2 linked regions of the Alkalilimnicola ehrlichii MLHE-1 genome follow. The protein of the gene in region 2 interacts with the protein of the main gene of each other region in a pairwise test. Links are inferred from orthologs where the notes say so. Each region holds a gene or a part of one and is shown on either strand. Other genes may lie near its edges.

The links.
Region 1: the proteins of leuS (region 2) and ligA interact in binary tests that used the Escherichia coli proteins (3 or more experiments, as listed by UniProt). The link is inferred for Alkalilimnicola ehrlichii MLHE-1 from one-to-one orthologs.

The regions. Positions count from the first base shown.
Region 1 is NC_008340.1:753,990-757,288, forward strand. What follows is about bases 194-3,181. They hold ligA (NAD-dependent DNA ligase LigA), read left to right. Parts: upstream 194-670; coding sequence 671-2,692; downstream 2,693-3,181. Other genes in these bases: zipA (cell division protein ZipA), read left to right, coding at 194-665; MLG_RS03520 (EAL domain-containing protein), read right to left, coding at 2,958-3,181. Outside these bases: more of zipA, read left to right, coding at 1-193; more of MLG_RS03520, read right to left, coding at 3,182-3,299. UniProt on the Escherichia coli protein: DNA ligase that catalyzes the formation of phosphodiester linkages between 5'-phosphoryl and 3'-hydroxyl groups in double-stranded DNA using NAD as a coenzyme and as the energy source for the reaction.
Region 2 is NC_008340.1:445,423-448,856, forward strand. What follows is about bases 312-3,434. They hold leuS (leucine--tRNA ligase), read left to right. Parts: upstream 312-637; coding sequence 638-3,232; downstream 3,233-3,434. Other genes in these bases: MLG_RS02005 (zinc ribbon-containing protein), read right to left, coding at 312-465; MLG_RS02015 (LPS-assembly lipoprotein LptE), read left to right, coding at 3,290-3,434. Also shown: more of MLG_RS02005, read right to left, coding at 1-311.

The sequences.
Region 1 (3,299 bases), 310 kb from region 2 along the record:
CGTCTGAACCCCGCCGCGACCGGGGCGGTGCTGCCGCCACCCCGCCGACCGGGGGCAAGACCGGCGCTCGGCGGGAACCGGCCCGTCCCGCCGAGCCGCCGGTGCGCGACCGCCCCGACCTGGCCGCCCTCGGCACCAACGGCCCCGGTACCGCCGGCCGGGACGAGCCCGTCGTCGAATTGCCCGCCGGCCCGCAGGTCGATATCGAGGCAGCGGACCTGGAGGACAAGATCGTCGCCATCCACGTGGCGGCGCCCGAGGGCCATGTCTTCGTCGCCGACGCGCTGGTGGATGCGCTGCAGCGGGCGGGTCTGGAGTACGGTGAGCACGGCATCTTCCACCGCCACGTGCGCACGGAACGGGGCCCGGCGCGGGTCTTCAGTGTCGCCAACATGATCAAGCCGGGCTGGTTCGATCTGGACCGGGCCGCCGAGGATGAGACCCCGGGGGCGGCCTTCTTCCTGCAACTGCCGGGCCCGGTGGACGGCATGGCGGCCTTCGACGACATGCTGGGGGTGGCCCGTCGGGTGGCTGATGAGCTCGGCGGTCGGCTGCTCGACGGCCGGCGGTGTGACCTCTCCCGTCAGGCCATGGAGCACATCCGCGAGGAGCTGCGCGAGTATCGTCGCCGGCTGCACCTGGCGGCCCGCAAGCAGCAGGGGTGAGCGGGATGGCGCAAACGGGAACCGACCCGCAGGCCCGCATCGAGGCCCTGCGCCGGGAGATCCGCGAGCACGACCACCGCTATTACGTGCTGGATGCGCCGGTGATCGCGGATGCCGAGTATGACGCCCTGATGGCCGAGCTCCAGGCCCTGGAGGCGGAGCACCCCGAGCTGATCACCCCGGACTCCCCCTCCCAGCGGGTGGCCGGGCGCCCCGCCGAGGGGTTCGGCGAGGTGACGCATGCCGAGCCTATGCTCTCGCTGGACAACGCCTTCGAGGAGGCGGACCTGGCGGAGTTCGACCGCCGGGTACGCCAGGCCCTGGGCCTCGACCCCGTGGTCTATGTGGCCGAGCCCAAGCTGGACGGGCTGTCGGTGAGCATCCGCTATGAGGACGGCCGGTTGGTGCGGGCCGGTACCCGCGGCGACGGCCGGGTGGGGGAGGCGATCACCGAGAACGTCCGCACCATCCGCAGTGTGCCCCTGCGTCTGCGCGGCGAGGGCTGGCCACCGGTGATGGAGGTGCGCGGCGAGGTGGTGATCCGCCGCGCCGATTTCGAACGCCTGAACGAACAGCGCCTGGCGGACGGCGAGCGCCCCTTCGCCAATCCGCGTAATGCCGCCGCGGGCAGCCTGCGTCAGTTGGATCCGCGGATCACCGCCCGCCGCCGACTCACCTTCTTCACCTTCGGGGTCGCCGCCGCCGGGCGCCTGGCCGCCAGCCACCATGAGGTGCTGGACAAGCTGGCCGGGTGGGGCTTTCGGGTCAATGAGCGGGTGGAGCGGGTGCGCGGCCTTGACGGCTGCCGCGAGTATTACCAGCGACTGCTGGCGGATCGCGACGAACTCTCCTTCGAGATCGATGGGGTGGTCTACAAGGTGGATGACCTGGATGCCCGCGAGGAGCTGGGCTTCACCGCCCGCGCCCCGCGCTGGGCCATCGCCTGGAAACTGCCGGCGCAGGAGGCGACCACGGTGGTGCGCCGGATCCTGCCGTCGGTGGGGCGCACCGGGGCGATCACCCCGGTGGCGGAGCTGGAGCCGGTGGGGGTGGGCGGGGTCACGGTGAGCCGCGCCACGCTACACAACCTGGATGAGGTGCGGCGTAAGGATGTGCGTAAGGGCGATACGGTGATGGTGCGCCGGGCCGGCGACGTGATCCCGGAGATTACGGCGGTGGTGACCGAGAAGCGGCCCGAAGGGGCGGAGCCCTGGGCGATGCCGGCGGAGTGCCCGGTCTGTGGCTCGGAGGTGTTGCGCCTGGATGACGAGGCGGTGCACCGCTGCATGGGCGGTCTCTATTGCCCGGCGCAGCGCGAGGGCGCCCTGCTGCATTTTGCCTCGCGCAAGGCCCTGGATATCGACGGCCTGGGCGAGAAGGTCGTCAGTCAGTTGGTGGAGCGGGGCATGGTGCGCTCGCCGGCGGATCTGTTCACTCTGGAGCACTGCCAGCTCGCCGGCCTGGAGCGGATGGGGGACAAGTCAGCCGACAACCTGGTCGCGGCGCTGGATAAGGCGCGGCGGACAACGCTGCCGCGGTTTCTGTATGCGCTGGGGATCCAGCACGTGGGGGAGGTGACCGCGCGGCGGCTGGCGGAGCACTTCGGGTCGCTGGAGGCGATCATGAATGCCGATGAGTCGGCGCTGGCGGAGACCCCGGACGTGGGCCCGGTGGTGGCGCAGGCGATTGCCCATTTCTTTGCCGAGCCGCATAACCGTGAGGTGGTGCAGGCGTTGCGTGCGGCCGGTGTCACCTGGGAGGAGGTGGATCCGGCGGAGCGCGGCGAGCAGCCGCTGGCCGGCAGGACCTTTGTCCTGACCGGGACGCTCTCGGGGATGACCCGGGATGAGGCGAAGGCGGCCCTGGAGGCGTTGGGGGCGCGGGTGAGTGGCAGTGTCTCGAAGAAGACGGACTATCTGGTGGCCGGGGAGAAGGCGGGGAGCAAGCTGGCCAAGGCGGAGTCGCTGGGGGTGGAGGTGTTGGACGAGCAGGCCTTGCAGGCGCTGCTGCAGGAGCATGGTCGCTGATTACCAGAGTGACTTGCCTTTCGGCAGCAAAGGGGGCTGGCTATGGCTTCGATCTGGGGGCCCTTGAGCTGGGCGTCGGCCCTGCGATTCAGGGGACGCCGTAAACCCTTGCAAGCTGCGCTTCCTGCTTCGCTTGCAAGTCCAGCCCGACCATCCATGGTCGGTCGTTCGCCGCAGTGCGGCTCACCCCTGAATCGGTGCCCCTGCACCCGGCACGGGCGGCGGTGCCACCTTTTCGGCGAGGTGGCATGGTCCTGCCCCTTTTTCAGAACACCATCTCCGAGAAGTCGTAGCTCATCTCGCGGGTCGGTTCCTGCAGGAAGTCGCCCTGCACGTAGTCGGCGCCGTATTCCCACATCAGCGCCAGTGCGGCCGGGCTGCCCAGGTAGCCGGCCACCACCTGTTGGCCCATCTGGTGGGCGGTTTCGATGATTTGACGGACCAGGCGCTGGTTCTCCTCCGTCTGTTCGATGTCGGCGGTGAGTGAGTCGTCCAGCTTCACCAGGTCGGAGTGCAGGTGCTTGAGCAGTTGGAAGGGGTTCAGGGCGCTGCCGAAGTGGTCCAGGGAGAGCTTGCAGCCCAGGCGGTCGAGCCCCTGCTGTAGGGC
Region 2 (3,434 bases):
GGGGACGTGGCCCGTCTGGCTGAAAGTCATGTTGCGCCCGCATTCCTGGCATTCGAGCACCCCGGGGCCGGTGATCTCCCCGGTGCGGTATTCCTCGCGCACGTGGCCGGTGCGCTGGAACTCCAGCCACTCCACCCGGGTGCGGTCGGCCACCGAGGAGAAGGCGTCCCAGAGCCAGTTCTCCAGCAGTTGCAGGTCCATCTGGAACCAGCCGCGCAGGTCGCGCTCGTCGGTGTGGGCCAGGAAGCGCCCGGCCTCCTCCACGTCGCGGCGCAGGTACTCGGCAATGTTCTCCGCCTCGTCGCGGGTGAGCTCGCCCAGTTCCACCGCCTGCTCCTTGGCCCATTGGAGCGCATCGGCCACGCTGTGCCGGTCACCCTTGATGCGCTCGCGGATGCGATCCAGCATGCGATCGTAGCCGCGCAGCAGGTGCTGTTGCTCTTCTTTTTTCTGTTCGTCGTTCATGGCCGCGCTCCGTTGTCTGGCTCGTTCACCCCATTTAAACGCGTGTGGCCCGGCTTGGCCAGCCGCCGGGCGGCTCGGTGGAGTGTCGCCGCCCCCTGCGGTATCCTTGCGGGTTTCCCGGGGCGCGCCGCCGCGCCCGCAACCCGCCAACCGTTCAACGTGATAAAGGCCCATGGACGCAAGCTATCAACCCGAACAGATCGAGGCCCAGGCCCAGCGTTACTGGGACGAGCAGCAGAGCTTCGCCGCCCGCGAGGAGCGTGAGGGCGAGAAATTCTACTGCCTCTCGATGTTCCCCTATCCCAGCGGGCGTCTGCACATGGGCCATGTGCGCAACTACACCATCGGCGACGTGATCAGCCGCTACCAGCGCATGCAGGGGCGCAATGTGCTCCAGCCCATGGGCTGGGACGCCTTCGGCCTGCCCGCCGAAAACGCCGCCATGAAACACGGCGTGCCCCCGGCCCGCTGGACCCGCGAGAACATCGAGACCATGCGCGGCCAGCTCCAGCGCCTGGGCTTCGCCTACGACTGGGACCGCGAGTTTGCCACCTGCGACCCGGAGTACTACCGCTGGGAGCAGTGGCTGTTCACCCGCCTCTACAAGAAGGGCCTGGTCTACAAAAAGACCGCCACCGTCAACTGGGACCCTGTGGACCAGACCGTGCTGGCCAACGAACAGGTGGTGGACGGCCGGGGCTGGCGCTCCGGTGCGGTGGTGGAGCGGCGGGACATCCCCCAGTGGTTCCTGCGCATCACCGACTACGCCGACGAGCTGCTGGAGGCGCTGGACGAGCTGCCCGGCTGGCCGGAGCAGGTGCGCGCCATGCAGCGCAACTGGATCGGCCGCTCCGAGGGCGTGGAGCTGGATTTTGCGGTGGCGGGGCACAGCGACACCCTGCGGGTTTACACCACCCGCCCGGACACCCTCTACGGCGTCACCTACGTGGGCCTGGCCCCGGAACACCCGCTGGCCGCGGAAGCGGCCGAGGGCAACCCGGAGATGCAGCGTTTCATCGAGGACTGCCGCAAGGGCGGGGTGGCCGAGGCCGATATCGCCACCATGGAAAAGCGCGGCATGGACACCGGCCTGAAGGCGGTGCACCCGCTCACCGGCGAGCAGGTGCCCATCTGGGTGGCCAACTTCGTGCTGATGGAATACGGCCACGGCGCGGTGATGGCCGTGCCGGCCCACGACCAGCGGGACTGGGAGTTCGCCAGCAAGTACGGCCTGGATATCCGCCCCGTGGTGCACCCCTCCGCCGAAGAGCGGGCGGACGTGAGCGAGGGCGCCTTCACCGACGACGGGGTGCTGGCCGACTCCGGCGAGTTCTCCGGGCTGCCCTCCGCCGAGGCCCGCCAGGCCATCGGCGAGAAGCTGGAGGGCCTGGGCAAGGGGGAGCGTACGGTTAACTACCGGCTGCGCGACTGGGGCATTTCCCGCCAGCGCTATTGGGGCGCGCCCATCCCCATGATCCAGTGCCCGGCGTGTGGCGACGTGCCGGTGCCGGACGAGGATCTGCCGGTGGTGCTGCCCGAGGATGTGGACGTCACCGGGGGCGGCTCGCCGCTCAAGGACCTGCCGGCGTTCTACCAGACCACCTGCCCCCAATGCGGGGGCGAGGCGCGGCGTGAGACCGACACCTTCGACACCTTCATGGAATCCTCCTGGTACTACGCCCGTTTCGCCTGCGCCGACCAAAAGGGGGCCATGCTGGATGAGCGGGCCGATCAATGGCTGCCGGTGGACCAGTACATCGGTGGCATCGAGCACGCCATCCTGCACCTGCTCTACGCCCGCTTCTTCCACAAGCTGATGCGCGACGAGGGCCTGCTGCAGAGCGACGAGCCCTTCCGCAACCTGCTTACCCAGGGCATGGTCATCGCTGAAACCTACTACCGGGAGCGCGGGGATGGCGGCAAGGACTGGTACAACCCCGCCGAGGTCACCGTGCAGCGGGACGAGCGCGGGCGGCCGGTCTCCGCGGTGCTCGAGGACGATGGCGAGCCGGTGGTCATGGGCGCCATCGAGAAGATGTCCAAGTCCAAGAACAACGGCGTCGACCCGCAGGCGCTCATCGACCGCTACGGCGCCGACACCGTCCGCCTCTACACCATGTTCGCCGCGCCGCCGGACCAGTCCCTGGAGTGGTCCGACTCCGCCGTGGAGGGGGCCTATCGCTTCCTGCGCCGGTACTACGGGCTGGTGCGCGACCATGTGGCCGCCGGCCCGGTGCCGGCGTTGGACGTGGCGTCCCTGGACGACGCCGCCCGCGACCTGCGTCGCAAGGTCCACGAGACCATCGCCAAGGCCTCCGACGACGTGGGCCGGCGCTACACCTTCAATACCGCCATCGCCGCGGTCATGGAGCTGTGCAACGCCCTGGGTAAGGCGGCGGCCAACGAACCGTCCGGGGCCGCGCGCGCGGTGCTGCAGGAGGGGCTGGAGGCGGCCACGCTGATCCTGGCGCCCATCGCGCCGCACGTGACCCACGTCTGCTGGCAGGCCCTGGGCCATGATGAGGCGGTGATCGATGCCCGCTGGCCGGCGGTGGACGAGTCGGCGCTGACCCGCGACACCATTGAGCTGGTGGTGCAGGTCAACGGCAAACTGCGCAGCCGGCTGCAGCTGCCCGCCGACGCCGACAAGGCGGCGGCCGAAGCGGCGGCCCTGGCGGACGAAAAGGTGCAGCGCTTCACCGAGGGCAAGACGGTGCGCAAGGTGATTGTGGTGCCGGGTAAACTGGTGAATATTGTCGCCAACTGACCCGCCGGCGCCGCGGCGCCACGCCACCACCGACCCATGCCCATGGGGGGAAGGAGAATGAACCGCCCGGCAACGCTTGGAATGGCCCTGCTGCTGGCCCTGCTGCTCAGCGCCTGCGGCTGGCAACTGCGCGGCGTTGGCGGCGGTGCCGCCGGTCTTGATGGCACCGCGGTCTACGTGGCCGGCAGCCCGGCGCGGGCGT